3 regions of the Streptomyces sp. NPDC048565 genome follow, and region 3 is predicted to be linked to each of the others. Evidence: riboswitches for the same ligand, from Rfam matches in the RefSeq annotation. Region 3 holds a riboswitch; each other region holds the start of a gene.
What was found. Region 3 has a riboswitch for thiamine pyrophosphate ahead of thiC (phosphomethylpyrimidine synthase ThiC). Riboswitches for the same ligand answer to the same signal wherever they lie in the genome.
Positions count from the first base shown of each region.

Region 1: linked by a shared signal. The riboswitch ahead of AB0C75_RS16760 (thiamine ABC transporter substrate-binding protein) and the one ahead of thiC (phosphomethylpyrimidine synthase ThiC) in region 3 are both predicted to bind thiamine pyrophosphate.
Region 2: linked by a shared signal. The riboswitch ahead of thiO (glycine oxidase ThiO) and the one ahead of thiC (phosphomethylpyrimidine synthase ThiC) in region 3 are both predicted to bind thiamine pyrophosphate.

Region 1 covers NZ_JBEZIH010000012.1:89,160-98,790, forward strand. The annotation lists gene pyrH (UMP kinase) at 1-14, shown strand, start outside; gene frr (ribosome recycling factor) at 130-687, shown strand; gene AB0C75_RS16750 (phosphatidate cytidylyltransferase) at 687-1,775, shown strand; gene rlmN (23S rRNA (adenine(2503)-C(2))-methyltransferase RlmN) at 1,846-2,952, shown strand; TPP riboswitch at 3,027-3,143, shown strand; gene AB0C75_RS16760 (thiamine ABC transporter substrate-binding protein) at 3,217-4,311, shown strand; gene AB0C75_RS16765 (iron ABC transporter permease) at 4,383-5,996, shown strand; gene AB0C75_RS16770 (ABC transporter ATP-binding protein) at 5,999-7,027, shown strand; gene AB0C75_RS16775 (response regulator transcription factor) at 7,164-7,838, opposite strand; gene AB0C75_RS16780 (sensor histidine kinase) at 7,832-9,058, opposite strand; gene AB0C75_RS16785 (glycosyltransferase 87 family protein) at 9,202-9,631, shown strand, end outside.
Region 2 covers NZ_JBEZIH010000003.1:63,742-73,372, forward strand. The annotation lists gene pknB (Stk1 family PASTA domain-containing Ser/Thr kinase) at 1-167, opposite strand, end outside; gene AB0C75_RS04680 (thiazole synthase) at 293-1,087, opposite strand; gene thiS (sulfur carrier protein ThiS) at 1,090-1,368, opposite strand; gene thiO (glycine oxidase ThiO) at 1,365-2,567, opposite strand; TPP riboswitch at 2,565-2,677, opposite strand; gene AB0C75_RS04695 (FAD-dependent oxidoreductase) at 2,749-3,987, shown strand; gene AB0C75_RS04700 (Rv2175c family DNA-binding protein) at 4,061-4,426, shown strand; gene thiE (thiamine phosphate synthase) at 4,626-5,276, shown strand; gene metF (methylenetetrahydrofolate reductase [NAD(P)H]) at 5,383-6,300, shown strand; gene AB0C75_RS04715 (hypothetical protein) at 6,351-7,337, shown strand; gene AB0C75_RS04720 (NAD(P)/FAD-dependent oxidoreductase) at 7,369-8,865, opposite strand; gene AB0C75_RS04725 (DUF4126 domain-containing protein) at 8,876-9,466, opposite strand.
Region 3 covers NZ_JBEZIH010000002.1:136,019-145,649, forward strand. The annotation lists gene AB0C75_RS02775 (SsgA family sporulation/cell division regulator) at 1-123, shown strand, start outside; gene AB0C75_RS02780 (YibE/F family protein) at 139-1,494, opposite strand; TPP riboswitch at 1,566-1,699, shown strand; gene thiC (phosphomethylpyrimidine synthase ThiC) at 1,692-3,500, shown strand; gene AB0C75_RS02790 (DUF885 domain-containing protein) at 3,664-5,364, shown strand; gene AB0C75_RS02795 (hypothetical protein) at 5,546-5,722, shown strand; gene AB0C75_RS02800 (hypothetical protein) at 5,679-6,503, opposite strand; gene AB0C75_RS02805 (metallophosphoesterase) at 6,685-7,743, opposite strand; gene AB0C75_RS02810 (LacI family DNA-binding transcriptional regulator) at 7,918-9,030, opposite strand; gene hisC (histidinol-phosphate transaminase) at 9,434-9,631, shown strand, end outside.

The DNA.
Region 1 (9,631 bases), on a different contig from region 3:
GCACCCGGGCCTGACGGCCCAGAAGATGGACAACGGCCTGCCGGTCGGACACCGTGCAGGTGAGGACGCGACGCAGGATCCGCAGGACCCGACGATTCCGGGTCCGCTCAAGACGCACAGGAGCACGTGGTGATCGAAGAAATCCTCCTCGAGGCCGAGGAGAAGATGGAGAAGGCCGTCGTGGTCGCGAAAGAGGACTTCGCCGCGATCCGTACCGGCCGTGCGCACCCGGCGATGTTCAACAAGATCGTCGCCGACTACTACGGCGCGCTGACCCCGATCAACCAGCTCGCCTCGTTCTCGGTTCCCGAGCCGCGCATGGCGGTGGTGACCCCGTTCGACAAGACCGCGCTGCGCAACATCGAGCAGGCGATCCGTGACTCCGACCTCGGCGTCAACCCGAGCAACGACGGCAACATCATCCGTGTGACGTTCCCGGAGCTCACGCAGGACCGTCGCAAGGAGTACATCAAGGTCGCCAAGGCCAAGGCCGAGGACTCCAAGATCTCGATCCGCTCCATCCGCCGCAAGGCCAAGGAGTCGCTCGACAAGCTCGTCAAGGACAAGGAGTCCGGCGAGGACGAGGTCCGCCGTGCGGAGAAGGAGCTCGACGACACCACCGCGAAGTACGTCGCGCAGGTGGACGAGCTGCTCAAGCACAAGGAAGCCGAGCTGCTCGAAGTCTGATGAACGACTCTTCCTGGGGCGCCCCGCAGGGAACCGGCTACGGGGGCGCACCCGAGATGGGGCGCGCTCCGGCGGGTCCTGCATACGATGTGCACGGCGCCCAGCAGACTCGGCCCATGCCCATCGTGCCGGACGCTCCCGACGCAGGTAGAGACGCTGACGACCGCGACGACCGGAGGGGGGACGCCGCGCGCGTCAGCGGCCCCCTGTTCCGTGACGAGAAGCCGCAGGAGCCCATGTCCACCCCGCTGCCGTCCACACCGCCGCCCAAGAAGCGCGCCGGGCGTGACCTGCGCGCCGCCATAGGGGTCGGTGTCGGCCTCGGCGCTCTCGTCGTCGGCTCCCTCTTCATCGTCAAGGCCGTCTTCGTCGGTGTGATCGTGCTGGCGGTGGTGGTCGGTCTGTGGGAGCTCACCTCCCGGCTCAAGGAGCGCAAGGGCATCAACGCCCCGCTGGTGCCCCTCGCCGTCGGTGGTGCCGCGATGGTGGTCGCCGGCTATGTGCGGGAGGCCGAGGGGGCCTGGGTCGCCATGGCGCTGACGGCCCTCGCGGTGCTCGTCTGGCGGATGACGGAGCCCCCGGAGGGCTACCTCAAGGACGTCACGGCGGGTGTCTTCGCCGTGTTCTACGTCCCGTTCCTGGCCACGTTCGTCGCGATGATGCTCACCGCCGACGACGGTGCCTGGCGTGTGCTGACCTTCCTCCTGCTGACCGTGGTCAGCGACACAGGCGCCTACGCCGTCGGCTGGCGCTTCGGGACGCACAAGCTGGCACCCCGCATCAGCCCCGGGAAGACCCGCGAGGGCCTGATCGGCGCGGTCGCCTTCGCGATGGTCGCCGGCGCCCTGTGCATGGAGTTCCTGATCGACGACGGGAGCTGGTGGCAGGGTCTGCTGATGGGCCTCGCCGTCGCCGCCAGCGCCACGCTGGGGGACCTCGGCGAGTCCATGATCAAGCGGGACCTCGGGATCAAGGACATGGGCACGCTGCTGCCCGGCCACGGCGGCATCATGGACCGGCTCGACTCGCTCCTGCCGAGCGCCCCGGTCGTATGGCTGCTGCTCGTGCTGTTCGTCGGATCCGGCTGATCACGCCCGCGGGGTAGCCGCTGAGGTGCCCGGTCGGGCTTGCTCGTACGTCTGCGACACTGGAAGAACCATGCCTAAGCCCGGAGAACTCCAGTTTGTCGCGCCCCGTGGAGCCAAGCGGCCGCCGCGGCACCTCGCCGACCTCACACCCGACGAGCGCAAGGAAGCAGTCGCCGCGACCGGCGAGAAGCCCTTCCGTGCCAAGCAGCTGTCACAGCACTACTTCACGCGGTACGCCCACGACCCGGCGGAGTGGACCAACATTCCGGCCGCGTCGCGGGACAAGCTCGCCGAGGCGATGTTCCCCGACCTGATGTCGGTGATGCGCCACATCAGCTGCGACGACGACACCACCCGTAAGACGCTGTGGAAGCTGCACGACGGCACGCTCGTCGAGTCCGTCCTCATGCGGTATCCGGACCGGGTGACCATGTGCATCTCGTCCCAGGCGGGCTGCGGGATGAACTGCCCGTTCTGCGCGACCGGGCAGGCGGGACTCGACCGCAACCTGTCGACCGCCGAGATCGTGCACCAGATCGTGGACGGCATGCGTGCCCTGCGCGACGGTGAGGTGCCTGGCGGGCCCGCGCGGCTGTCCAACATCGTCTTCATGGGCATGGGCGAGCCGCTGGCCAACTACAAGCGCGTGGTCGGGGCCATCCGCCGGCTGACGGACCCCGAGCCGGACGGCCTGGGGCTCTCGCAGCGCGGGATCACGGTGTCCACGGTGGGTCTGGTGCCGGCGATGCTGCGCTTCGCCGACGAGGGCTTCAAGTGCCGTCTCGCGGTCTCGCTGCACGCCCCGGACGACGAGCTGCGCGACACCCTCGTTCCCGTGAACACCCGCTGGAAGGTCCGCGAGGTCCTGGACGCCGCGTGGGAGTACTCGGAGAAGTCCGGTCGCCGTATCTCCATCGAGTACGCGCTGATCCGCGACATCAACGACCAGGCCTGGCGGGGCGACCGGCTCGGCCGGCTGCTCAAGGGCAAGCGGGTACACGTCAACCTCATCCCGCTGAACCCGACCCCCGGCTCCAAGTGGACCGCTTCGCGGCCCGAGGACGAGAAGGCGTTCGTGGAGGCCATCGCCGCCCATGGTGTGCCGGTCACCGTCCGGGACACCCGCGGCCAGGAGATCGACGGGGCCTGCGGGCAGCTGGCGGCGTCCGAGCGCTGAGGCGGTCCGGGCGTACGTGATCCGGCCGGTCCGGCGTGATCCGGCCGGTGTAGCCTGGCCCGGAAATCAACTTCATATTCCGACAGGGGAGCGCCACAGCGCTGAGAGTGCGGCACCGAGTACAGGTCGGCCGCAGACCCTCTGAACCTCGCCCGGGTCATTCCGGGTAGGAAGTTCGGACCTTACTCAAGCTGTTGCGCCCTGCCCGCTCACCGAGCGGGCGGGGCCGCGTCTCTTCCTGGTCACCTCCAGGAGGAAATCATCATGAACACCACGACGAAGTACGCGGCGACGGCGCTCGCCGCCGCTCTCGGCGTCAGCACACTCGCGGGCTGCGGCGGCTCCGACGACAAGGCTTCCGGCAACACGGGGGCCGGCTCCAAGACTGTCACGCTTGTCAGCCATGACTCGTTCAACGCCTCGGACGCCGTCCTGAAGGCGTTCACGAAGGAGACCGGTTACACGGTCAAGGTGCTCAAGAGCGGGGACGCCGGAGCGGCGCTCAACCAGGAGATCCTGACCAAGGGATCCCCGCGCGGCGATGTGTTCTTCGGCGCCGACAACACCCTGCTCTCCCGCGCCCTGGACAACGACCTGTTCACGCCGTACGAGGCGAAGGGTCTTGACCGGGTCGACGCCGACACCCGGCTCGACGCGGACAAGCACCGGGTCACGCCCGTCGACACCGGCGACATCTGCGTCAACTACGACAAGAAGTACTTCGACGACAAGAAGCTCGACCCGCCGAAGACCTTCGACGACCTGCTGAAGCCCGCGTACAAGAACCTCCTGGTCACCGAGAACGCCGCGACGTCGTCGCCCGGACTCGCCTTCCTCCTCGGCACGGTCGCCACCCAGGGCGAGAGCGGCTACCAGGACTACTGGAAGAAGCTGAAGAGCAACGGCGTCAAGGTCGTCGACGGCTGGGAGCAGGCCTACAACGAGGAGTTCTCCGGTTCCGCGGGCGGCAGGAAGGCCAAGGCCGACCGGCCGCTCGTCGTCTCCTACGCCTCCAGCCCGCCCGTCGAGGTGGAGTACGCCGATCCGAAGCCGACCGAGGCCCCGACCGGCGTCGCCACCGGCACCTGCTTCCGCCAGATCGAGTTCGCCGGCCTGCTGGACGGCGCGAAGAACGAGGCGGGTGGAAAGGCGCTGCTGGACTTCCTGATCAGCAAGCGTTTCCAGGAGGACATGCCGCTGAACATGTTCGTGAACCCGGTGGTGAAGGACGCGAAGCTGCCGAAGCTCTTCACGGAGTACGGAGCGACCATCGACAAGCCGGCGACCGTGGCCCCCGAGAAGATCGCCAAGAACCGTGAGCAGTGGGTCCAGTCGTGGTCCTCGCTCGTCGTGAAGTAGCCGCGCGGCCCGCTCGCCGGGGAAACGCGGGGCGCGGGAACGCACGCGGGAACGCGGTGCGGCTCGGCCTCATGGCCGTGCCCGTCGCGTTCTTCGGCCTGTTCTTCGCCTACCCGGTCGTCTCGATCATCGGCCGGGGGCTGAAGGCCGACGGAGACTGGCAGTTCGGCCGGATCGGCGCGGTGCTGGGCCGGTCCGACATCCTCGGCGTCCTCTGGTTCACCACCTGGCAGGCCCTCGCCTCGACCGCGCTCACCCTGTTGATCGCACTGCCCGGCGCCTATGTGTTCGCCCGCTTCGAATTCCCCGGCAAACAGCTGCTGCGGGCCGTCGTGACCGTGCCGTTCGTCCTGCCGACCGTCGTCGTGGGTACGGCGTTCCTGGCGCTGCTGGGACGCGGCGGGTTCCTCGACGAGCTCTGGGGGGTCAGGCTCGACACGAGCGTGTGGGCGATCCTGCTCGCCCATGTGTTCTTCAACTACGCGGTCGTCGTACGGACCGTCGGCGGCCTCTGGTCCCAGCTCGACCCCCGCCAGGAGGAAGCCGCCCGGATGCTCGGGGCCGGCCGCATCGCCGCCTGGCGGCGAGTGACGCTGCCCGCGCTGGCGCCGGCCGTCGCCGCGGCGGGGCTCATGGTCTTCCTCTTCACCTTCACCTCCTTCGGTGTCGTCCAGATCCTCGGCGGCCCGGCCTACTCCACGCTGGAGGTGGAGATCTACCGGCAGACCGCCCAGCTGCTCGATCTGCCGACGGCCGCCGTGCTGACGCTGGTGCAGTTCGCGGCGGTCGGCGGGATCCTCGCCGTCCACGCCTGGACCGTACGGCGACGGGAGACGGCCCTGAAGCTCGTCGACCCGGCGCAGACCGCACGGCCGCCCCGCGGAGCCGGCCAGCGGGCGCTGCTCGGCGGCGTACTGCTGAGCGTGCTGCTCCTCATCCTGCTGCCGCTCGGTGTGCTGGTGGAACGCTCGCTGGACACCCCGGGCGGCTACGGACTCGACTTCTACCGCGCGCTGCGGTCCGCAGGTGCCAACGGTTCCACCTTCCTGGTCCCGCCGCTCGACGCCATCGGCAACTCCCTGCGCTACGCGCTGGTCGCGACCCTCATCGCCCTGGTGATCGGGGGCCTCGCGGCCGCCGCGCTGACCCGGCGGGCCGGCAGGCTGGTGAGGGGCTTCGACGCCCTGCTGATGCTGCCGCTCGGGGTGTCGGCGGTCACCGTCGGCTTCGGCTTCCTCATCACGCTGGACAAGCCTCCGCTCGACCTGCGTACGTCATGGATCCTCGTGCCGCTCGCACAGGCACTGGTGGGCGTCCCCTTCGTCGTACGGACCATGCTTCCCGTCCTGCGCGCGGTCGACGAACGGCTGCGCGAGGCCGCGACGGTGCTCGGGGCCTCGCCACTGCGGGCCTGGCGGGAGGTCGATCTCCCGCTGGTGCGGCGGGCGCTGCTGGTGGCCGCCGGATTCGCCTTCGCCGTGTCGCTCGGTGAGTTCGGCGCGACCGTGTTCATCGCACGCCCCGACAACCCCACCCTGCCGGTCGCCGTCGCCAGGCTGCTGGGGCGTTCCGGTGAGCTCAACTACGGCCAGGCGATGGCCCTCAGCACGATTCTGATGCTCGTCTGCGCGGTGTCGCTGCTCGTGCTCGAACGTATCCGCACCGACCGATCCGGGGAGTTCTAGAGATGCTGGCAGTGGAGTCGGCGACGGTCAGGTTCGGGAAGCGGACCGCGCTGGACGCGGTGGACCTGGACGTCGAGGACCACGAGATCGTGTGTGTGCTGGGGCCGAGCGGCAGCGGTAAGTCGACGCTGCTGCGGGCCGTGGCCGGGCTCCAGCCCCTGGACGGCGGGCGGGTGCTCCTGGACGGCGCCGACCAGGCGTCCCTGCCCGTGCACCGGCGCGGGCTCGGCCTGATGTTCCAGGACCACCAGCTGTTCCCGCATCGGGACGTCGGCGCCAATGTCGCCTTCGGACTGCGGATGCACGGCGTCCCGCGCGCCGAGCGCGACCGCAGGGCCGGTGAACTCCTGGACCTGGTCGGTCTGCCGGGGGCGGAGCGGCGGGCCGTCGCGGCCCTGTCCGGCGGCGAACAGCAGCGGGTCGCGCTCGCCCGCGCCCTGGCACCCCGTCCCAAGCTGCTGATGCTGGACGAACCCCTGGGCCAGCTGGACCGCAGCCTGCGCGAGCGGCTCGTCGTCGAACTGCGCACGCTCTTCGGCCGGCTGGGTACGACGGTGCTGGCCGTCACCCATGACCAGGGTGAGGCCTTCGCGCTCGCCGACCGGGTCGTGGTCATGCGGGACGGCCGCATCGCCCAGGCCGGCACCCCGCTGGAGGTCTGGCAGCAGCCAGCTTCGGCGTTCGTCGCCCGCTTCCTCGGCTTCGACAACCTGGTGGACGCCACGGTGACGGGCACGGCCGCCGACACCGTCTGGGGCAAGGTGCCGGTGCCCGACGACTCTCCCCAGGGCGCGTGCGAGCTGCTGGTGCGGCCGGGCGGCGTCCGGATCGGCGGCCCGAAGGACGGCCTGCGCTGCACCGTGGGCGTACGCACCTTCCGCGGCCACCATGTCACCGTCATCCTGCACCCGGTCGACGCGCCGCCCCTGGAGGCGGAGTGCGGTCTGCGGGACACCCCGGAGGAGGGGGCCGCCGTCGGTGTGACGTTCGACCCGGCCGAGACGGTGGTCCTCCCGCCGGTCCTGCCCTGACGGTCCTGCCCTGACGGTCCTGCCCTGACGGTCCTGCCCTGACCGTCCCGCCGCTACCGCCGGGGCCGTGACAGCACCGTCGGCGCTGCCCCGGCTGTGACAGCATCGCCGGTTCTGCCCCGGCCGGACGACCTCCTCAGCGCCGGTGGTTCTCCCGGCCCGCGACCACCAGGCCCAGCTCGTACGCCAGGATCACCGCCTGCGCCCTGTCCCGGAGCCCCATCTTCGCGAAGAGCCGGTTGATGTGGGTCTTGACCGTGTGATCCGTGATGGCGAGACGTTCCGCGATATCGGTGTTCGACAGTCCGCGGGCGATAAGGACGAGCACCTCCGCCTCGCGGGCGGTGAGCCCCTCCACACCGGGGTGCGGTCCCGTCCCGGGCCGGTGCCGCACGAACTCCGCGATCAGCCGTTGCGTCACCTCGGGAGCCAGCAGCGCACGGCCGTCCGCCACGACCCGCACGGCGTGCAGCAGTTCGGCGAACGTCGCGTCCTTGAGGAGGAACCCGCCGGCCCCGGCCGCGAGGGCGTCGTAGACGTACTCGTCGAGATCGAACGTCGTCAGCATCAGCGCCCTGGTGCCCCCGCCGGATGCCGCGACGATCTCGCGCGCCGCCTCGATGCCGTTGACCCCGGGCATCCGTATGTCCAGCAGCACCAGGTCGGGTGAGAGCTCGGCCGCTCTGCGGATGGCCTCGGCGCCGTCCTCCGCCTCGGCCACCACCTCGATGTCGGGCTGGGTGTTGAGCAGTCCGACGAAACCGGTCCGCACGACCGCCTGGTCGTCGGCGACGAGCACCCTGATCACCAAGGGAGTTCCGCCTCCACGAGAAAGCCACCTGCCGGGCCCCGCCCCGCCGTGAGTCTGCCGCCCAGCAGCGCGGCCCGTTCGCCCATGCCCACCAGTCCGTGGCTGCGGCCGTCCGGCTCGGTCTCCGACGGCCCGGGACCGTCGTCACTGACCCGGACCGACAGGACGCCCGGCCGGTAGTCGATCTCCACCACGGTGTGCGCGCCGGGGGCGTGACGGCGCGCGTTGGTCAGCGCCTCCTGGACGATCCGGTACGCCGACAGCTCCCAGGACGCGGGGAGTTCCGTCCGCTCGCCGATGACACGCAGCTCTGCGGAGCCTCCCACCGCGCGGTGCTGCTCCACGAGATCCTCAAGACCAGCCAGCGACGGCTGCGGACTCCGCAGCGCCGCCGCCGAGGTGCCCGCCCGCAGCACGCCGAGCAGCCGGCGCAGCTCCGCCATCGAGGAACGGGCGGTGCCGGCTATCTGCTGGAAGGCGTCGCGGGCCGGTTCTGGGAGCTCCGCCGTCGTATACGTGGCGCTCTCGGCCTGCACCGCGATCATGGACACCGAGTGGGCGATCATGTCGTGCAACTCCCTGGCGATGGTCGCCCTTTCCGTCTCGGCCGCCTGGCGGCGCTCCATCATGAGGAGCCTGGACTGCGCTGCCGCCCGCTCGTGGCGGGTCTCCTCCCGGGAACGCACCGCGTCCCCCATGCTCACCGCGCCCAGTATCACCACGGTCAGCACCAGCGTCTCCGCGTAGAGCCCCAGGGTGAAGCGGTCGCTGCCCTGGAGCACGGGCAGACCCGGCGACCCGTCCCGCGTCCAGCGGTCGATGTGCACGAGATTCACGGTGAGCGACGCGAGCGCCCCGCAGATCACCAGCAGCGCGGGGTGCTGCACCCGGTGGCGCCCCAGGGTGTAGCTGCCCATGAGTGTGCCGACGACCGTCGCGTACGCCATGTTGCCGTCGGTCGCGAAGCTGAGCAGCGCCGCACCGACGGTCAGGAAGCCGACGGCGGGGTGGGCGCGGCGCCACATCAGGGACAGGGTGCACACCAGCACGCCGAGCGCCGTGCTCACCGCACCCGGCACGAGGACCAGCTCCACGACGGCGACCGCGGTCAGGACGCCGCCCGTCAGCCGGGGATACGCGGGCGCGGCCGTCCAGCGGCGCAGTCGCCACCGCACGCGTCCGGTCAGGGTGGGCCCGGGGTCGGGGGTCGTGCTGTTCATGGGGGCGATTCTTCTGCAGGAGGGGCCGCGATCGCATCGGAGCGCGGGTGGATATCCCGCAGCGGTGTCATGCCACGGGTTGAGGGAGAGGACCCAATCCTGGTGTGACGCGCTGTGACCTGGGGCTTTCTAGCCTCGCTTCCATGAGCAGACCAGCGGTTCTCAGTGAGCCCGTGTGTCCCGTCAGGGAACGTACCCGGGCGGAGACGGGCACCGCCGTCGGTGGTGCGTGGTGGTGGACGGTCTGCGCGCTCGCGGCCCTCGCGCTCGCGTGCCTCTCCACGCTCACCCCGCACCGTGTGTGGGGCGCGTCGGCGGCGGTCGGATACACGGCGGCGGCGCTGCTGTCCGCGAGGGGCGGCGGAGCCCGTAATTCGACGGCGCGTGCGGTGGCGGCGGCCGGAGCCGTGGCGTTGCCCCTGCTGGTCCTTCTCATCGCGGGCCGGGCGCAGTTGGAGGTCGATGTGATCTCGCGCTCCGCCTCTCTGCTGCTGTCCACCGGCAGCCCGTATCTGCCTCGTCCCGTCGGGAGCGCGGACTTCAACCCGTACCTGCCGGGCATGTCCGTCTTCG
Region 2 (9,631 bases), on a different contig from region 3:
TCGGTCGCCAGCGCCGGGTGCATCACCTTGAGGGCGAGCACCCGGTCGAGCCGGGTGTCCATGGCCCGGTAGACCGTGGCCATGCCACCGACGGCGATGCGTGCGTCGATGCGGTAGCGGCCGTCGAGCAGCTGCCCGACAAGGGGGTCCTGGAGGGTCGTGTCCACAGTGCGAGTCTACGAGCTGCCACGGACACCACGGGATGGGCCAGGTGTTCCGGACGGATCCGGTGCCGAGCCGTGACAGGGACATGCGCATGTTGTGACGGGAGGGAGCCGCAGGCGCCCGGACCTCAGAACGCCGGGCGCTCCGGATCCAGCACCGCGCGGCCCGCCACGGGCGAGGACGCCTCGGCGAAATGACGGCGCGGGATGCGTCCCGCCCGGTACGCCAGGCGTCCGCCGTCCACCGCGTGCCGCATCGCCGCCGCCATCAGCTCGGGCTCCTGCGCCCGGGTCACCGCCGAGGCGAGCATCACAGCGGCGCAGCCCAGCTCCATCGCCAGCGCCGCGTCCGATGCGGTGCCCGCTCCGGCGTCCAGGATCACCGGGACCCCGGCCTGCTCGACGATCAGCTGGAAGTTGTGCGGATTGCGGATGCCGAGCCCGGAACCGATGGGAGAGCCCAGCGGCATGATCGCCGCGCACCCCACGTCCTGGAGCTTGCGGGCCAGGACCGGGTCGTCATTGGTGTACGGCAGGACCGTGAAGCCGTCGTCGACCAGGATCTCGGCGGCGTCCAGCAGCTCGACGGTGTCGGGCAGCAGGGTCCGCTCGTCGGCCACGACCTCCAGCTTGATCCAGTCGGTGCCCAGCGCCTCCCTGGCCAGCCGGGCGGTGAGCACGGCCTCGCCCGCCGTGAAACAGCCCGCCGTGTTCGGCAGGATCTGGATGGAGAGGCGTTCCAGGACGGAGAGCACGGAGCCCTGCACGGTCGGGTCGAGCCGGCGCATCGCCACGGTGGTCAGCTCGGTGCCCGAGGCGATCAGGGAGCGTTCCAGCACATCGAGGCTGGGCGCGCCGCCCGTCCCCATGATCAGCCGCGACGAGAACGCGGTGGGCCCCAGGGTGAAGAGATCGTCGGACATGGTCAGCCTCCCTGGACGGCGGTGAGGACCTCGACGCGGTCGCCGTCGGCGAGCGTGGTGGCGGACCACTGGCCGCGCGGGACGACGGCCTCGTTGACCGCGGCGGCGACCCCGGCAGGCGCGGTGGTCAGCGCCGCGATCAAGGTGTCCAGCGCGGTGCCTACGGGGACGGTGCGGTGTTCTCCGTTGACGGAGACGGAGACGGAGACGGAGACGGAGGCGGCGGCGGAGGCGGGGCCGGGGACGGCGGCGGGACCGGCGGCGGGCACGGGCTGTGTCATACGGGCTGCTCCTGCGACGCGGGGGCGGTGTCTTCGGGGGAACGGGGCCGGGCAGCCGCCGTGAAGCGGCGCGGCGAGAAGGGGCGGCCGAGCTCGGGCAGCTCGCCCGTGGTCAGCACCTGGGCCATCACATCGCCCGTGACGGGGGTCAGCAGCACCCCGTTGCGGTGGTGCCCGGTGGCGAGATGCAGGCCGGGCAGGGCGGTGGGGCCCAGCAGCGGCGCGTTGTCGGGCGAGGCGGGGCGCAGACCGGCCCGGGTCTCGGTCAGCGGCAGCTCGGTGATGCCGGGCACCAGCTCATGGGCGTCCCGCAGTAGCTCGTACACCCCGCCGGCGGTGACCGTGGTGTCCCAGCCCAGCTCCTCGGTGGTCGCACCGACCACCAGCTCGCCGTTGGCACGCGGGACCAGATAGACATGGCTGCCGCGTACGACGGCCCGCACCGTCCTGCTCAGGAAGGGGGCGTACGCGGGCGGCACGGTCAGCCGCAGCACCTGCCCCTTGACCGGACGTACGGGCGGCACGACCGATTCGGGCAGCCCTTCGAGCCGGCCGCTGAGGCTGCCGCCCGCGAGTACCACCTGGCCTGCGGCGAGCCGCGCACCGTCCGCCAGGACGACGCCCGTCGCCCTGCCGTCCGTGACGGAGAGCCGCTGGACCCAGGCGCGGCGGAAGCCCACCCCCGCCCGCTCGCACGCGGTCAGCAGGGCCGAAGCCAGCCGCCTGGGGTCCACCTGGTGGTCGCCGTCGACCCGCAGCCCGCCGCGAACCCCGGGGGCGAGCATCGGCTCGAGCCGGCGGCACTCACGGCCGCTCAGCCACTCGGACTCGAGCCCCGAGCGCTGCTGCAGCACGTGCAGCTCCCGCAGATGCGCCCGGTCGTCGGAGTCCAGTGCGACGGACAGGGTGCCGCAGGCACGGAAGCCGGTCTCCTGCCCGCTCGCCTCCTCCAGCTCGGCGACGAACGCCGGATAGCGCGCTGCGGAGGCCACGTTGAGGCCGAGCAGCGTCTGCTCGCCGTAGTGGAGTTCGGTGACGGCTGCGAGCATCCCCGCCGCGACCCGGGCGGCGCCGCCGCCCGGGTCCGGATCGGCCAGCGTGGTGCTCAGGCCCTGCTGGGCGGACCGCCAGGCGGTCACCAGACCGATGATGCCGCCCCCGACGACCAGGACGTCGGAGCTGTTCGTGGAGATACGCATGGGCGTCCAGCCCCTCCCTTCGCCGGCATGACCCGGATCAGGTTCGTACGGTCGGAGGCCGGTCAGCCTCCCTCTCAGCCCGGTGCGTCCGGACTCCCGCGAGTCTCTTACGGTGGCCAGCCTAGACCCCGCCCCCGACAGCCGGATACGGGCCCGGGAACCCGGTCATTAGGGTGGACGGGTGAGCGAGCAGACACCGGAACCGGCGCCGGGACAGCCGGCGCGCGCAGTCGTGATCGTGGGCGCCGGCATGGCCGGTGTGCAGACGGCCGTGGCCCTGCGTGAACAGGGCTTCACGGGCCAGGTCACCGTGCTCGGTGCCGAACCGCACCAGCCGTACGACAGGCCGCCGCTCTCCAAGGCGGTCCTGCTCGGCAAGGCGGAGCACTCCGCCTTCGACATCGACTTCGAGGCACTGGACATCACCCTGCGCCTGGGGCTCCATGTGACGGGCCTGCGCGCCGGTGAGCACGAGGTGGACACCCTGGAAGGGCCCGTCGCCTACGACGCGCTGGTCATCGCCACCGGAGCTGAACCCGTCGCACTGCCCGGTTCCGACGGCGTGCCCGGTGTCCATCTGCTGCGCACCCTCGACGACGCCGCGCGGCTGCGGCCCGTCCTCGAACAGCAGCACGACATGGTCGTCGTCGGAGCGGGCTGGATCGGCGCCGAGTTCGCCACGGCGGCCCGCGCCGCCGGCTGCGCGGTCACCGTCGTGGAGGCCGCGGACCGCCCCCTCGCGGGCACGCTGCCCGCCGAGGTCGCCGCTCCGATGGCCCGCTGGTACGCCGAGAGCGGAGCCGGTCTCCTCACCGGTGCCCGGGTCGCCCGCGTCGGACAGGGCGCCGTCCACCTGGCGGACGGCCGGGTGATCCCCGCAGGGGCGGTGGTCGTCGGCATCGGCGCCCGGCCCGCCACGGGGTGGCTCGCGGGCTCGGGCATCGAGCTCGGCCCGGACGGCTCGGTCATCGCGGACGGCTCGCTGCGCACCTCGCTGCCGGATGTCCACGCGGTGGGCGACTGCGCCTCCTTCCCGTCCGCCCGCTACGGGGAGCGGCTGCTGGTCCATCACTGGGACAACGCCCTCCAGGGGCCCAGGGCGGTCGCCGCGGCCCTCGCGGGCGGTGAGGCGGGCACGTACGACCCGGTGCCCTACTTCTGGTCCGAGCAGTTCGGCCGCTTCGTGCAGTACGCCGGCCATCACGCCGGAGCCGACACGCTGCTGTGGCGGGGCGACCCGGCCGAGCCGTCCTGGACGGCGCTCTGGCTGCGGCAAGGGGCGCTCGTCGCCGTACTGGCCGTCAGCAGGCCCCGTGACCTGGCACAGGGGCGCAAGCTCGTCGAAGCGGGGGCGCGGATCGATCCGGCGAGGGCCGCGGACTCCTCCGTACCGCTGAAATCCACGGTGAAGGACGCCTGAGGGGCCCTTGGACACGGCCTCGTACGCCCGGCCTGGCTACCGACTGTCGGTCCGGGATGGCACGCTTGTCCCTGTGACCGAGATTGACGCAAAGATCGATGCTCTCGTCCCCGCCTGGCTCCACCTTCCCGACATCGCGGAAATGCTCGATGTCGAGGTGACGCGTGTACGGCAGCTGGTCAAGGAAGGCCAGCTGATCGCCGTGCGACGTGGTGAGAACCGGACGCTCCAGGTGCCTGCCGCCTTCATCGACGGCGACAAGGTGGTCAAGGGTCTCGCAGGGACCCTGACGCTCCTGAGGGACGACGGCTACAACGACGAAGAGATGCTGGACTGGCTCTTCACCCCCGACCCGAGCCTGCCCGGCACCCCCGCGCAGGCCCTGAGTGAGAATCGCGGTACGGAGGTGAAGCGCCGGGCCCAGGCGCTCGCCGTCTGACCGGACAACCGTGAGACGGGGTGCGGGCCGTGACACACACGGCCCGCACCCCGCTGTCACGGGGCTTCCGGGACGGCCATCCGTCGACGTACGGGCGATTCGCGTACGGGCGATTCGTCGACTCGTCGCCGTACCAGTGATCCAACCGATCCAACGACGCACCGAACGATCCAACGACGCACCGACGGGGGATTTCATCATGTCCACGCTCCGTGACCGGCTCTCCGACGCCCGGCTCTATCTGTGCACCGACGCCCGCGAGCGGCAGGGGGACCTCCCGGAGTTCCTCGACGCCGTGCTGTCCGGCGGTGTGGACATCGTGCAGCTGCGGGACAAGGGCATGGAGGCGGCCGATGAGCTCGAACACCTCGCGGTGTTCGCCGACGCCTGCAAGCGCCACGGAGCGCTCCTCGCCGTGAACGACCGCGCCGATGTGGCCCATGCCATCGGCTCCGACGTGCTGCACCTCGGGCAGGGCGATCTGCCGGTGCCCGCGGCCCGCGCCGTCATCGGCGAGGACGTGGTGATCGGCCGCTCGACCCACGCCGAGGCCGAGGTCGACGCGGCCGTGGCCCAGCAGGGCGTCGACTACTTCTGCACGGGCCCCTGCTGGCCGACCCCCACCAAGCCCGGCAGGCACGCCCCGGGCCTCGGCCTCGTGCGCTACGCCGCCTCGCTCGGCACGACCCGGCCCTGGTTCGCCATCGGCGGGATCGACGCCGGGAATCTCGACGAGGTGCTGGACGCCGGGGCACGTCGCGTCGTCGTCGTGCGGGCGATCACCGAGGCGCAGGATCCGGCCGAGGCGGCCGCCTCGCTCGCGCGGCGCATCCGGGCGCGCGCCGCCTGACCCGGGGCATCGCAGAGGTGTCCGAGGGGTGGACACGACCCATCGCATTCCGGTCAATTCGGTCCCTGTGGTTGGGGTACCGCCGGGCCCTGGTTAACCTCCCAGTATGGCCCTAGGTACACCTTCCACCAGGACAGATCACGCACGGACCGTGCGTGAGCTGCTCGCGTCCGGCGAGACGTCGTTCTCGTTCGAGTTCTGGGCGCCCAAGACCGAGAAGGGCGAGCGGAATCTCTGGAACGCCCTGCGCCGGGTCGAGGCGGTGGGGCCGAGTTTTGTCTCCGTGACCTACGGGGCAGGCGGCTCGACCCGCGCCGGGACGGTCCGGGCGACCCAGCAGATCGCCGCCGACTCCACGCTGACCCCGGTCGCGCACCTCACCGCCGTCGACCACTCCGTGGCCGAGCTGCGCAACATGGTCGGGCAGTACGCGGACGCCGGCATCCGCAACATCCTCGCGGTGCGCGGTGACCCGCCCGGCGACCCGATGGGCGAGTGGATCGAACACCCGCAGGGCGTGCGGTACGCGGCGGACCTGGTCCGGCTGATCAAGGAAGCCGGTGATTTCTGCGTCGGCGTCGCGGCTTTTCCCGAAATGCATCCGCGGTCCACCGGCTGGGACTCCGACATCGGGCATTTCGTGGACAAGTGCCGCGCCGGTGCCGACTATGCGATCACCCAGATGTTCTTCCACCCGGAAAGTTATCTGCAGATGCGTGACCGTGTGGTCGCTGCGGGTTGCGACACCCCGGTCATTCCCGAGGTGATGCCGCTCACCAGCGTCAAACAGCTGGAAAGATTCGCACAGCTCAGCAACGCGTCCCTGCCTTCCTCGCTGAAAGAACGCATCCTCGCCGCGAAGGACGACCCGGCCGCTGTACGCTCCATTGGCATCGAGTTCGCCACGGAGTTCTGCGCGAAACTGCTCTCCGAGGGTGTCCCGGGGCTGCACTTCATCACGCTCAACAACTCGACGGCGACACTCGAGATCTACGAGAATCTCGGACTGCACAAGCAGTCGTGACCGGCCGTACCCGCCACCAACCGGGGCGGTGGCCGTAGGAGGGGGCGGGCGTGGGCTGGACGGTCCTCTACATCGCATTCGGCATAGTGGCGTTGTGGCTGCTGGGCGAGGTGCTGCTGCAGTACAAGGCGCGTCTGCGCTGGCGTCTGCTGGCCTTCGTCGGCTTCCTCGTCGTGGTCCTCGGCGTACTGATCCCCTCCGTGCCGGTGATCGCCCTCGGGGCGATCGCCTTCGCGACGGGCCAGACGTATGTGACGCTCTCCTTCCGGCGCGGCTTCTCGACGGGATGGGCCATAGGCGGCAGCCCGGGCGAGAGCCGCCGTCGGCGCGGGTCGGGCGGGGCAGCCGCCGCGAGCAGCCAGGAGCCCGTACTCGAGGTCTCCGGCCTGGAGTACGAGGGATACGCGCAGGACGGGCCACAGGAAGAGCACGGGCCGTCGGCCGGCCCCTCGGCGGTCTACGAGCCGGAGCCGCTGCCCGACGACACCGGGCAGTACGGCGTCTACAGCGACCCCGCACCGGCCGGCCGGGACGACGGGCAGGCCCAGTACGACGGGCAGCAGCCCCAGTACGCCGGCTACGACCCGTACAACGGCTACGGCCAGCCGTCCGCCCAGGACCCCTACGCGGGCCAGGGCGGCGGCTACCCGGGTCAGGACCCGCACCAGGAACAGGGCGCCTACGCCGGCCAGTACGGCTACGGCACGGACCAGACGGGCTACGCCGCGTACTCCGACCCGTACAGCGGGGCAGGGGCCGGGACGGGGGCGGGCACCGACATGGGCACCGGGCAGTACGCCGCGTACGACAGCTACGGCGCCGGCTTCGACCCCTTGAACGACCCCTCCTACGGCACCGGGCAGCAGCCCACCGATCCGTACGGCGGGCAGTACACCGACACCCCGCCGGGCGGGGTGTGGGTCCCGCAGCAGCGCGAAAGCGATCCGTACGCCCCGCTGCCGCCGGAGGCACCCGGCCGGCCCGCCCCGTACGGCAACGGCTACGACACCGGCCAGAACGACCCGTACCGCTACTGACCTGTCGACGGCAGGCTCTGGCACTCCTCGCTCACCGGGAGCCGCGGAAGCCGTCACCCTCCACCACGAGCCCCGCGACCAGGGCACCCGACATCCCGGCGTGGGCCGGCCCGCCGCCGGGGTGGGACCAGCCGCCCGCCAGATACAGACCCGGCAGCGCGGTGCGGTTGCCGGGGCGCAGATATCCGCCCCCCGCCCCGGCAAGGGCCGGGGCGGGCACCGAGCCGCCCTGGGCCCCGAGGTCTGCCTCGGTCTCGGCGGGTGTGCGCACCTCGGCGTGGAGTATCCGCTCGCGGAGGCCGGGAACGGCCTCGGCGGCCCGGCCGATCACCGCGTCTGCGAACCGCTCGCGCAGGGCCGCGTCCGTCCAGTCGACCGGACCGTGCGGCGCCACCGTCACCGTCAGGGTCACCGCCTCGTGCTCCTCGTCGGGGCGGGTCGCCGGGTCGTCGGGACGCAGCACCGTCACCGTGGGCCGCTGCGCGGTCCGGCCGCCGAACACCGCGTCCTGCTCGGCGGCCGGGTCCGCGGCGTGCACCACGGTCCGGTGGAAGGCGCCGGCCTCCCGGGCGCCGCGCAGCGACAGCAGGACCATGAAGCGGCCCGGCACCGGAGCCTCGGGCGCCCCGGCAGGCGGCTCCTGCGGGACCGGGAGGAGTCCGGGCAACGGCCGCGCGCCCAGGACCACATGTCCGGCGTCCACGCTCCTGCCGTCCGCCAGCTCGATCCCGGCAGCCCGTCCGTCCTTCTCGGACACCCGGACCGCCTCGGCGCCGAAGACGAACTCCACCCCACGGGCCAGGCACCGCTCGTACACCGCGTCGGCCAGCGCGCGCATGCCCCCCGCGACGTACCAGGTGCCGAACGTCTCCTCCATGTACGGCAGGAGGGCCGCGGCGGCCGGGGCGCGGCGCGGGTCGAGGCCGTACGACAAGGCGTAGCCGTCGAGCAGGGCCGCGAGGCGGGGGTCCGTCAGCTCCCAGGCGCCCACCTCGGCCACCGTCCCCGCCTGCCGGGCGGCGCGCAGCAGCCTGCGCCGGCGCACCGCGGGATAGGGATCACGGGCCAGCGTCATCGGGTCATCGGGTAGCGGCTCCTCCAGCAGCGGCCTGCGGGACCTGTCCCAGGCGGTCCCCGCCCGGTCCAGGAAGTCCCCCCAGCGGGCCCCGGCTCCCTCGCCGAGCGCCCTGTCGAGCGCGCCGACGACCCCGGCCCGCGAGGCGTTGGGCAGGGAGACCGCTGTGCCGTCCGCGAAGAGATGGCGGCTCGCCGGGTCGACCTGGGTGAGCGTGACGCACTGCTCCAGGCTCTCCTTGCCCGTCTTCACGAACAGGTCGCGGTAGACCGCGGGAAGATGCAGCAGCCCGGGGCCGGTGTCGAAGACGAAGCCGTCACGCGCATGCCGGCCGAGCGAGCCGCCGTGGGTCTTCGACCGCTCGTACACCGTCACCCGGTGGCCTGCCACGGAGAGCCGGGCAGCCGCCGCCATCGCGCCGGTCCCGGCGCCGATCACCGCAATTCGTGCCATGTCAGTGACCCTAAGGGGTGCCACTGACAACGCGGCCCCGTGCCCTGCGCCGAAGGAACCGGCGGATCCGGGACGCCAGGAAGAGCACGGTCGCCAGGCCGAGCAGGAGCAGGACCCCGGCGATGACGGCCGCCGCCACCGGGTGGAAGACCGCGAAGACGATGATCCCCGCGACACCGAAGTCCTCGGCGACGCTGACTCCGATGTTGCTGAAGGGTTCGGGTGAGGTGTTGACGGCCATCCTCGTGCCGGCCTTCACCAGATGGCTCAACAGCGCGGTCGAACCGCCCACGGCTCCCGCCGCGAGCTGCGGCAGCGACCCGCTGTCCCCGGCCAGCAGCGCCGCGACGACCGCGCCCGCCACCGGCCGGATCACCGTGTGCGCCGCGTCCCAGGCGGAGTCCACGTACGGGATCTTGTCGGCCACCGCCTCGCACACGAACAGCACACCGGCGATCACGAGGACGTCGGTGCGCTGGAGGGAGACGGGCACCTCGTCGGTGAGACCGGTCGCGCCGAAGAGGCCGAGGAGGAGGACCACCGCGTAGGCGTTGATCCCGCTCGCCCAGCCGCTCGTGAACACCAGGGGGAGTACGGACACGGACGTGATCGTAACCAGTCGCGGGGAGTGCCGGGTGAGCGCTGCCGCACAGGCCTGAGTACCTGTACCTAGTGCGGGAGATGAGTAGGGGCGCGGATGGGCCGCCACCTGCGCGGACGGAAGAGTGGGGACCACGGAAAGGGCGCGGTGCCCGGACCGCCGGCA
Region 3 (9,631 bases):
GCATTTCTCGACCGTACGGACAAGCTGGTGCCGCTGGGGCAGGAGCACACGCTGGGTGACTTCGACGGCAATCTGGAAGAGGCGCTGGGTCGTATCCTCGCCAAGGAGCAGAACGCCGGCTGAACAGGAAGGTCCGGCTCACGCCTTGCGGCGCCGTCCCCTCCCGGTCCGCGCGGGTGCAGGAGCTTCGGCTCCCGCGCCGAGCCCCGTGCGGTCCGCGGAGACCACCAGAGCCGCGAGTGCCGTCGTGACCGGTACGGAGGCGACCAGCCCGATCGATCCGACCAGCGTGCGGACGATCTCCTCGGCGACCAGCTCGCTGTTGGCCACGGTGCCCACACTGCTCTGCGCGATCGAGAACAGCAGCAGCAGCGGAAGAGCCGCGCCGGCGTAGGCGAGCACGAGTGTGTTGACGACCGAGGCGATGTGGTCGCGCCCGATCCGGATACCCGCCCGGTAGAGGCGGCGCGCGCCCATGGTCGGATCGGCCTGGTGCAGCTCCCAGACCGCCGACGTCTGGGTCACGGTCACATCGTCGAGCACACCGAGCGAGCCGATGATCACGCCGGCGAGCAGCAGACCGCTCATGTCGATGTCCGGGTAGAGCCCATGGATCAGACCGGTGTTGTCGTCCGTGTTCCCGGACAGGACGGCCCAGCCGATGAAGAGCGAGCCCAGCAGCCCGATCAGCAGCAGCGAGATGAGCGTGCCGACGACGGCCACGGAGGTACGGGCCGTCAGTCCGTGACAGGTGTAGAGGGCGATCAGCATGATGGCGCTCGCCCCGATCACCGCGACGACCAGGGGGTTGGACCCCTGCAGAATCGCCGGCAGGATGAACAGGGTCAGTACGGCGAAGGACACGGCGAGCGCGATCAGTGCCATGAGTCCGCGCAGCCTGCCCACCACGATCACCGCGAGGGCGAAGATCCCGGCGAGCAGCGCCATCGGGAACGCGCGGTCCACGTCGGTCACCGAATACTGCAGGTCCCGGGGCGCGTCGGGGGCGTACGCCACGACCACCCCCTGGCCCTCGCGCAGTTGCCGCGGGGCGTCGGGCTGGACGACCTCGACGAACGTACGGCCCTTGTCCTTACCGCTGGTCACCTCGACCGTGGCCTTCTTGCACTTCCCGGTCTGCTCGTTGACCGCTTCCTGTCCGGCCGCAGTGGAGGTGTCGCCGGTCGCCGGCACCTGCGCGGCGTTGACGTCCGCGCAGTTGACCGACACGACCTTCGTGACCCGCCCGTCCTGTGTCTGCCGGTCGAAGCCGACACCCGTGCGTTCATGGGCGGGTGCACCACCGGGCCAGAAGGCTACGAGGCCGACGACGACCGCGGCGGCGAAGGGGATCAGCACAGCCGCGATGACCTTGCGAAGGTGCTTGGACACCGGCGCTGCGGGGCCGTGGCTGTGGGTGTGGCCATGCGCATGACTCTGGGTGCTGCCTGCTGCGGGGCCGTCGGGTTCGGGGGCGCTCGGAGGGGACGTCACCCGGCGATCATCCCAAGAACAGGGGAGGCCCTCTGGCCAGCGCGCCAGGACGGGGGTTAGCGTGGAGGCGCATTTGTACACGCGGGAGCTCGGAGCACCGGGCTGAGAGGGCGCTGACCTCCGTATATTCATACGGGACACGCTGCGCCGACCGCCGAACCTGTTACCGGGTAATGCCGGCGTAGGGAGTAGGTCTCATGACCACAGCGGACGCACGCACGCCTGCCTCGAAGCGGAACGCGCAGAACGACGAGGCCGGGAAGTCCATCGGCTGGCACAAGGGATACATCCAGGGCTCACGCCCGGATCTCCGGGTGCCGGTCCGCCAGGTGCACCTCACCAACGGCAAGGACGTGACCCTGTACGACACGTCCGGGCCGTACACCGACCCCACCACCGGCACCGACGTGCGCCGGGGGCTCGCCCCGCTGCGGGAGCACTGGATCACCGCCCGCGGGGACACCGCGGAGTACGCGGGCCGTCCCGTGCGCCCCGAGGACGACGGGCTCAAGCACACCTCCCCGAGGGGCGGCCTGCGCAATCTCGACGCGGTCTTCCCCGGGCGCCCGCGGCAGCCACGCCGCAGCCGCGACGGCGGTCCCGTCACCCAGCTCGCGTACGCCCGCCGGGGGGAGATCACCCCGGAGATGGAGTACGTGGCGATCCGGGAGAACGTCGAACCCGAGGTCGTGCGCGAGGAGATCGCGGCGGGCCGGGCCGTCCTGCCCGCCAACGTCAACCACCCGGAGATCGAGCCGATGATCATCGGCAAGCGTTTCCTGGTGAAGGTCAACGCCAACATCGGCAACTCCGCGGTCACCTCCTCCATCGAGGAGGAGGTGGACAAGATGACCTGGGCCACCAAGTGGGGCGCCGACACGGTCATGGACCTCTCCACCGGCCGCAACATCCACACCACCCGCGAGTGGGTCCTGCGCAACTCCCCCGTGCCGATCGGTACGGTCCCCCTCTACCAGGCGCTCGAGAAGGTCGACGGCCGGGCCGAGGAGCTGACCTGGGAGATCTACAAGGACACCGTCGTCGAGCAGGCCGAGCAGGGCGTCGACTACATGACGGTGCACGCCGGTGTCCGGCTGCCGTACGTCCCGCTGACGGCCCGCCGCAAGACCGGAATCGTCTCGCGCGGCGGATCCATCATGGCGGCGTGGTGCCTGGCCCACCACCAGGAGTCGTTCCTGTACGAGCACTTCGAGGAGCTCTGCGAGATTCTCGCGGCCTACGACGTGACGTACTCGCTCGGTGACGGGCTGCGCCCCGGCTCCATCGCCGATGCCAACGACGAGGCGCAGTTCGCCGAGCTCCGGACGCTCGGTGAACTCAACACCGTCGCCAAGCGGTTCGGCGTGCAGACGATGATCGAGGGCCCGGGGCATGTCCCGATGCACAAGATCAAGGAGAACATCGACCTTCAGCAGGAGATCTGCGAGGAGGCCCCGTTCTACACCCTGGGGCCGCTCACCACGGACGTCGCGCCCGCGTACGACCACATCACCTCGGGCATCGGCGCGGCGATGATCGCCTGGTGGGGGACGGCGATGCTCTGCTACGTCACGCCCAAGGAGCACCTGGGACTGCCCAACCGCGACGACGTGAAGACCGGTGTCATCACGTACAAGATCGCCGCCCATGCCGCGGACCTCGCCAAGGGGCACCCCGGGGCGCAGGAGTGGGACGACGCGCTGTCGGACGCGCGGTTCGAGTTCCGCTGGGAGGACCAGTTCAACCTGGCGCTCGACCCCGACACCGCGCGGGAGTTCCATGACGAGACGCTGCCGGCCGAGCCGGCGAAGACGGCACACTTCTGCTCGATGTGCGGCCCCAAGTTCTGCTCGATGAAGATCTCCCACGACATCCGGCGGGAGCACGGCGGCGGGCCCACGATCGTCGACACCGAGTTCGACGCGGAGGCGCTGGCAGGCATGGCGGAGAAGTCGCAGGAGTTCGCCGCCCGGGGCAACCGGGTGTACCTCCCGCTGGCCGACTGACACCGGCCGGCACAGGAGCCGTTCAGGGCTGTTCCGGACGGAAGCCCCTCCGGAGCAGCCCTCGGGAACAGCGCCGTCCACGCCTGTGGCCCGGTCCTGGGTTCCGGACAGCCGGTTGTCCGAGAGCCCGGCGCCGGGACCGGCGGCGCGTCAGGATGTCCCCATGCCAATCGAATCGGTCACACCGCGCAGCATCGCCGACAGCCACCTCGATCAGGTGGCCGCGCACAATCCGATGACGTCCGCCTGGCTGGGCCTCGACCGGGGCGACGACCGGCAGCCGGACCTCTCACCGGACGGCTTCGAGGCGCTCGCCGATGTATCCCGCCGCAGTCTCGCCGCACTCGACGTCGCCCCTGTACCGGATGACCCCGCCGAACAGGCCTGCGCCCGGCTGCTGCGTGAACGCCTCACCGCCGAGCTCGCGATGCACGACACCGGCGAGAACTTCCGGCAGCTGCGCACCGTGGGCGCGCACGTCGATCAGCTACGGACGATCTTCACCCTCATGCCCACCGACACCGACGAGGACTGGGCGGCGGTCGCCGGGCGGCTGCGCAACCTCCCCGGCGCGCTGGACGGATACCGCGCGACCCTCGCCGAGGGGATCTCCCGCGGTCTGCTCGCCGCGCCCCGGCAGGCCGCCGGGATCATCGGCCAGCTCACCGACTGGACCGGGGAGGCCGAGCAGGCCGGCCGGCAGCAAGGGGGCGGCGGTGCGGGCTGGTTCGCCGGCTTCGTCGCGGGCGGCACCGACCGGATGCGCCCCGAGCTCGACGCCGCAGCGCTCCGGGCCACCGCCGCGGTCTCCGAGTTCCGTGACTGGCTGCGCGACACCTACGCCCCCGCGGCGGCGGACACCCCGGACGCCGTCGGCCGGGAGCGTTATCTGCACGCCGCACGTCACAACACGGGGGCCGAGCTCGATCTGGACGAGGCCTACGCCTGGGCCTGGGACGAGTTCCACCGGACGCTCGCCGAGATGCGCGTCGAGGCCGAGCGGGTCCTGCCCGGCGCCACGCTCCTCGACGCCATGCACCACCTGGACGAGCAGGGCCACGCGGTCAAGGGCGAGGAAGCCATCCGCGACTGGTTGCAGCAACTGATGGACGAGGCGATCAGCGCCGTCGACGGAAGGCACTTCGACCTCTCGGGGCCGATCCGCGAGGTCGAGTCCCGGATCGCGCCCTCGGGCAGCGCCTCCGGGCCTTACTACCAGGGCCCGAGCCTCGACTTCAGCCGTCCGGGACGCACCTACCTGCCCACCCTCGGCCAGGAGAGCTTCCCGACCTGGCAGCTCGTCAGCATCTGGTATCACGAGGGCGTCCCTGGGCATCATCTCCAGCTGGCCCAGTGGGCCGCGGTCGCCGGCCGGCTCAGCCGCTACCAGGTCACCGAGGGCATGGTCAGCGCCAACGTCGAGGGCTGGGCGCTGTATGCCGAGCGCTTCATGGACGACCTGGGCTTCTACTCCGAACCCGCGCGCCGTCTCGGCTTCCTGGACGGGCAGATGCTGCGAACGATACGGGTGATCATCGACATCGGAATGCACCTCGAACTCACCATCCCCGCCGACTCGGGCTTCCACCCCGGCGAGCGCTGGACCGCGTCGCTCGCCGCAAAGTTCATGGCCGCCTACAACGGCAGCCCGGCCGCCCGCCGCGCATCGGAGATCGACCGCTACCTCGGCTGGCCGGGACAGGCCATCGGCTACAAGCTCGGCGAACGCGTCTGGCTCCAGGGCCGCGAGGCCGCGAAGCGCCGCCAGGGCGCCGCCTTCGACCTCAAGGCCTGGCACATGAAGGCGCTCTCCCAGGGTTCGTTGGGGCTCGACGACCTGGCCGGCAATCTCGCGGAGCTGTAGGCCGCGACACGTCAGAGGCCGGTCTCCGGGAGCGCTGCGAGGCCCGCGCCACCGGAGCCGTGGCGCAGCGTGACGAGCTGCGCCTCGACGCGCTCCTGCCGGCGCGCCTCGGGGCTCAGTTCGGTCAGGGCCGCGGTACCGGCGAAGCGGGGGCCGCAGCGAGCCTTGGAGCGGGGCGGTCGTGAAGGAGGAGCTGCTCGCCCTCGGGCTGCCCGTGCTGGGTCTCGCGATGTGGATCGACCAGTCCAACGGTCACGGACCGGTCGCCGTGTACGGCTTCGTCCTGGGCGCGCTGGTCTGCCTGCCGGCCCGGATCACTCCGGCCGGTGCTCAGGGCCGCCGAAGTCCGGGCTCGTGAAGTCGGGACTGGTGAAGGTGGGGCGCGGGCCTGCGGAGGGGCCTCCCTCGGGCCCGGAGAAGTCCGGCCTGCTGTAGCCCACCTTCGGGATGCGTTCGGGCGAACGGTGCGGCGTCCGCGATGCGGGTCCTGCCGTCGGATCGGCCAGCGCGTCCCGGAGGAAGGGCAGGACGCCGCGCTCCAGCAGGGCGTGGCGCCAGGCCTCCCGGGCGCGCGCCACGTCCTCCGGAAGTTCCTCCTCCTCGTCCACGGCCGGCAGCGCGGTGGCGCCGTTGCGCAGGGCGGTGACGAGGAGGCCCACCGCGGCGACGAGGATGGCGGCGGCGGCGACCGCGGCGAAGAACCATCCGGCGGCGACCATGGTCGTGGCGAAGGCCGGGGCGGGGCTGAGTGCCTTGAGCGGGTAGCCGATCAGCAGGAATATCAACGCGGCCGTAGCCGCGAGCAGGGGTGCCAGCACGGCGATCACCGCGAGGGTGCCGGCGCCGCTGGGTCCGGCTTCGTCCGTGGGGGGCTCCAGGAAGGAGCCATGGGTGTCCAGGTCTCCCGTCCCGCGCACCTCGCCGCGGATCTTCACGTAGTGGTCGTACTCGGTGGCGGCCGCCGCGGTGATCAGGGGCGTGGCGTTGAGGGCCATCGTCCGCAGCTGTTCCGTGTTGAGACGGTCGCCGACTTCGTCCGGATCCGGTCGTATCTGAGCATGACGCAGCGCGTCGGCAAGGATCCGCTCGTACTCGGGGCGGTCCTCGGCCAGCAGGTGCGGAGCGCTATTCATGTGCATCCCCCGATGCTCCGTAGGGCCTGATCGACCGTGCGGGCCGGGCGATCGGGCGGAAACGGAGGAGAGCCTGCGACTGATACGCCGATGGTAGAGCGCCTACGGCACGAGGTGACAGGGTGTTTCCGGAAATAGGCCCAGCGGCTGACGGTGTCGGGTCGAGATGCGTCTTCCCCGGCGACCGTCAGTCATGCAGGGGAAGTTGGGCGACCAATAGCTTTCCGGCCATGGTCACGCCGCCGTCCATCGCGATGGCGAGCCCGTCCGCGTAGACGTGCGGACCGTCCACCACAGGCCGTGGCACCTCCTCGCCCTCCTCCGAACCGACCTCGCCGAGCAGGTACGGAATGGGGCTGTGGCCGTGGACGACGCGCTGCCCGCCGTACGTCGACATCAGTTCGCGGACGGCCTCTGTGCCGCCCTCGTCACGGAAGGCGAACCGCTTGGTGAGTTTGCGGAAGAGGTCCCAGCACTCGTCGGCGTCGTTGCGCGTGAGAATGGCGTGCACCGTGTCGTTGACGTCCTCGATGGTGGAGCCGTAGTCGAGGTAGGTGGTCGCGTCGGAGTGCATCAGCAGATGCCCGTCCTCCTCGACCACCGCGTCCAGCCGGGCCATCCACTGGAGGTGGACGTCCTGGAGACGCTCCATGTCCGTCTTCTGGCCGCCGTTGAGCAGCCAGGCGGCCTGGAAGGTCGCGGTTCCCGCGCCGGAGTTCACGGGGGTGTCGCCGAACCTCTTGGCCCCGAGCAGCAGCAGCTCGTGGTTGCCCATGAGCGCCTTGCAGTACCCACCGGCGGCGGCGGCCTCCGCGGAGAGACGCATGACGAGGTCGATGACGCCGATGCCGTCGGGGCCGCGGTCGGTGAAGTCGCCGAGGAACCAGAGCCTGGCGCTGCCCGCGGCCCACCGGCCGTCGGCGTCGATGAGCCTCTGCTCGTGCAGGGCGGCCATGAGCTCGTCCAGATAGCCGTGGACGTCGCCGACGACGTACAGCGGACCGCGTCCGGATTCGGCGGGAGGCCGGGGCTGCGGCACGGCCTCCACCTGGACGGTGTCCCCCCGGTTGATCACGGGCAGATCGCGCTCGGTGGGGGTGTACCCCTCCGGCGGTTCGTCGCCCACCACGGCATTTCCGGGGTGCGGCGAGGGCGCGGGCACCGGCGCCTGCGCATACGGCGGTACGCGGAAGTCACGCAACGTCGCTGTCCGCACCACGGGTTCCTGACCGGCCCCCTGAGTCATCGACCCCTCCACCACCGTCGCGCCTCCGTACACCTGACGGTCCCTGCCTGGTAGAGGTGGTCCGCGGTGTCGTGCGCCCATCATAGGAATGCGGATCGTGCTGTGTGACGCACCAGGGGTGTTGAATCCGTGCGAGCACCCGGTTCATCGACCGTTTGGTCCGGAATATCCCGATCAGTCCCCGGCTGGTGATCGCGGAGGGCTGACCGTGGTGCGCGGCGGGCGCCGTTGCGAGGACGTCCGGACGATGAGTTCCGTCGGTATCACCTGCTCCAGCGGACCGTCGTGTTCGACTCCTTCGATGGCGTCGATGAGGAGCTGGATGACGGCAGTGCCGATTCTGCGGGGCTTCAACGAGAGCGTGGTGATGGGGGGCTCGGTGGCGGCGTACACCGTGGACTCGCTGCAGCAGACCAGCAGGAGGTCCTCGGGGACCCGCAGGCCGTAGCGGCGTGCGGCGGCGAGCAGATCCGTGCCGTTGGGGTCGAAGAGCCCGTAGACGGCGTCGGGGCGGTCGGGACGGGCCAGGAGACGGTCCGCTGCGACCGCGCCCGCGCAGGGGTCGTGGGCCGGATAGGACTCGTAGACGGGATCCTGGCCGACCCGCTCGCACCAGTGGAGATAGGCGGTGGTGGAGAGCCGGGTGTAGGTGTCGGTGGTGGTGCCGGTCAGCAGCCCGATGCGGCGGGCTCCGGCGGCGGCGAGGTGGTCAAGGAGGTCGAGGACGGCCGCCCGGTGGTCGTTGTCGACCCAGGCGGTGACCGGGAGCGTGCCCGCCGGGCGGCCGTCGGAGACGACGGGCAGCCCCTGGCGCACGAGTTCGGTGACCACCGGGTCCTGGTCGGAGGGGTCGATGACGACCGTTCCGTCGAGCGCGACGTTCGACCACACGTCGTGGCGTGAGGTGGCGGGGAGGATCACGAGGGCGTAGCCACGGGCGAGCGCGGCCGATGTGGCGGCTCTCGCCATCTCCGCGAAGTACGCGAACTCGGTGAAGGTGAAAGGTTCGTCCCCGTACGTGGTCACGGTCAGGCCGATGAGGCCGGACTTGCCGGTACGGAGGGTTCGGGCCGCCGCCGACGGGCGGTAGTCCAGCCGTTCGGCGACCTCGCGGACATGTCGGCGGGTGGCGTCCGGGAGCCTGCCCTTGCCGTTGAGGGCGTCGGACACGGTCGTGATGGAGACCCCGGCCGCCGCGGCGACGTCCCGGATCCCCGCCCGTCCTTGCCGGCCGCTGCGGCGGGGCGTCTCTGTCCGGCTCACCTGGTGCTTCCCTGCTGCTGTCATGGCGAGCCGATAGTAGGGCTCTGACGCATGGTCAGGCCGGTCGCATATGCACACGTTGGCAGGCACGTTTCTGCATGATCATAAACGAGTAATTGCCTTGTGAAAAAAGGTCGTTGAGTAGATCCGCAGTGATGTGTCATGCATCGACGCGCAGGAACCTGCCAAATGGCCCATGTCTCGAAGAGGTCTCAACTCACCTGTTCGAGGGATGCGCGCCACGGAGTGAGCGACCGGCGCGCGGCAAAATGCGCGACGCTCCCCCCTCCCGAAGGCCGCCGGAGCCGTGCGCGGCGGGCGTTTCCCGCCGGAGGAGACGATTTCGGATCCCGGCCGTTCGCACGGGTGCCCAATCCTCATAAGGTGAGCAGTATTGAACTGTACGGACGGTCGAGGAGGACCTGCGGTGAGCGAGACGAGCCCCAAGCTGCGCGCCGAGCTGGACGGCGTCCCTGCGTATGTGCCGGGCAAGCCGGCGTCCGCGGAGGGGCCGGTTGCCTTCAAGCTGTCCTCCAACGAGAACCCCTATCCCCCGTTGCCCGGGGTCATGGACTCGGTGCTCGCCGCGGCTGCCACGTTCAACAGGTACCCGGACATGGCCTGT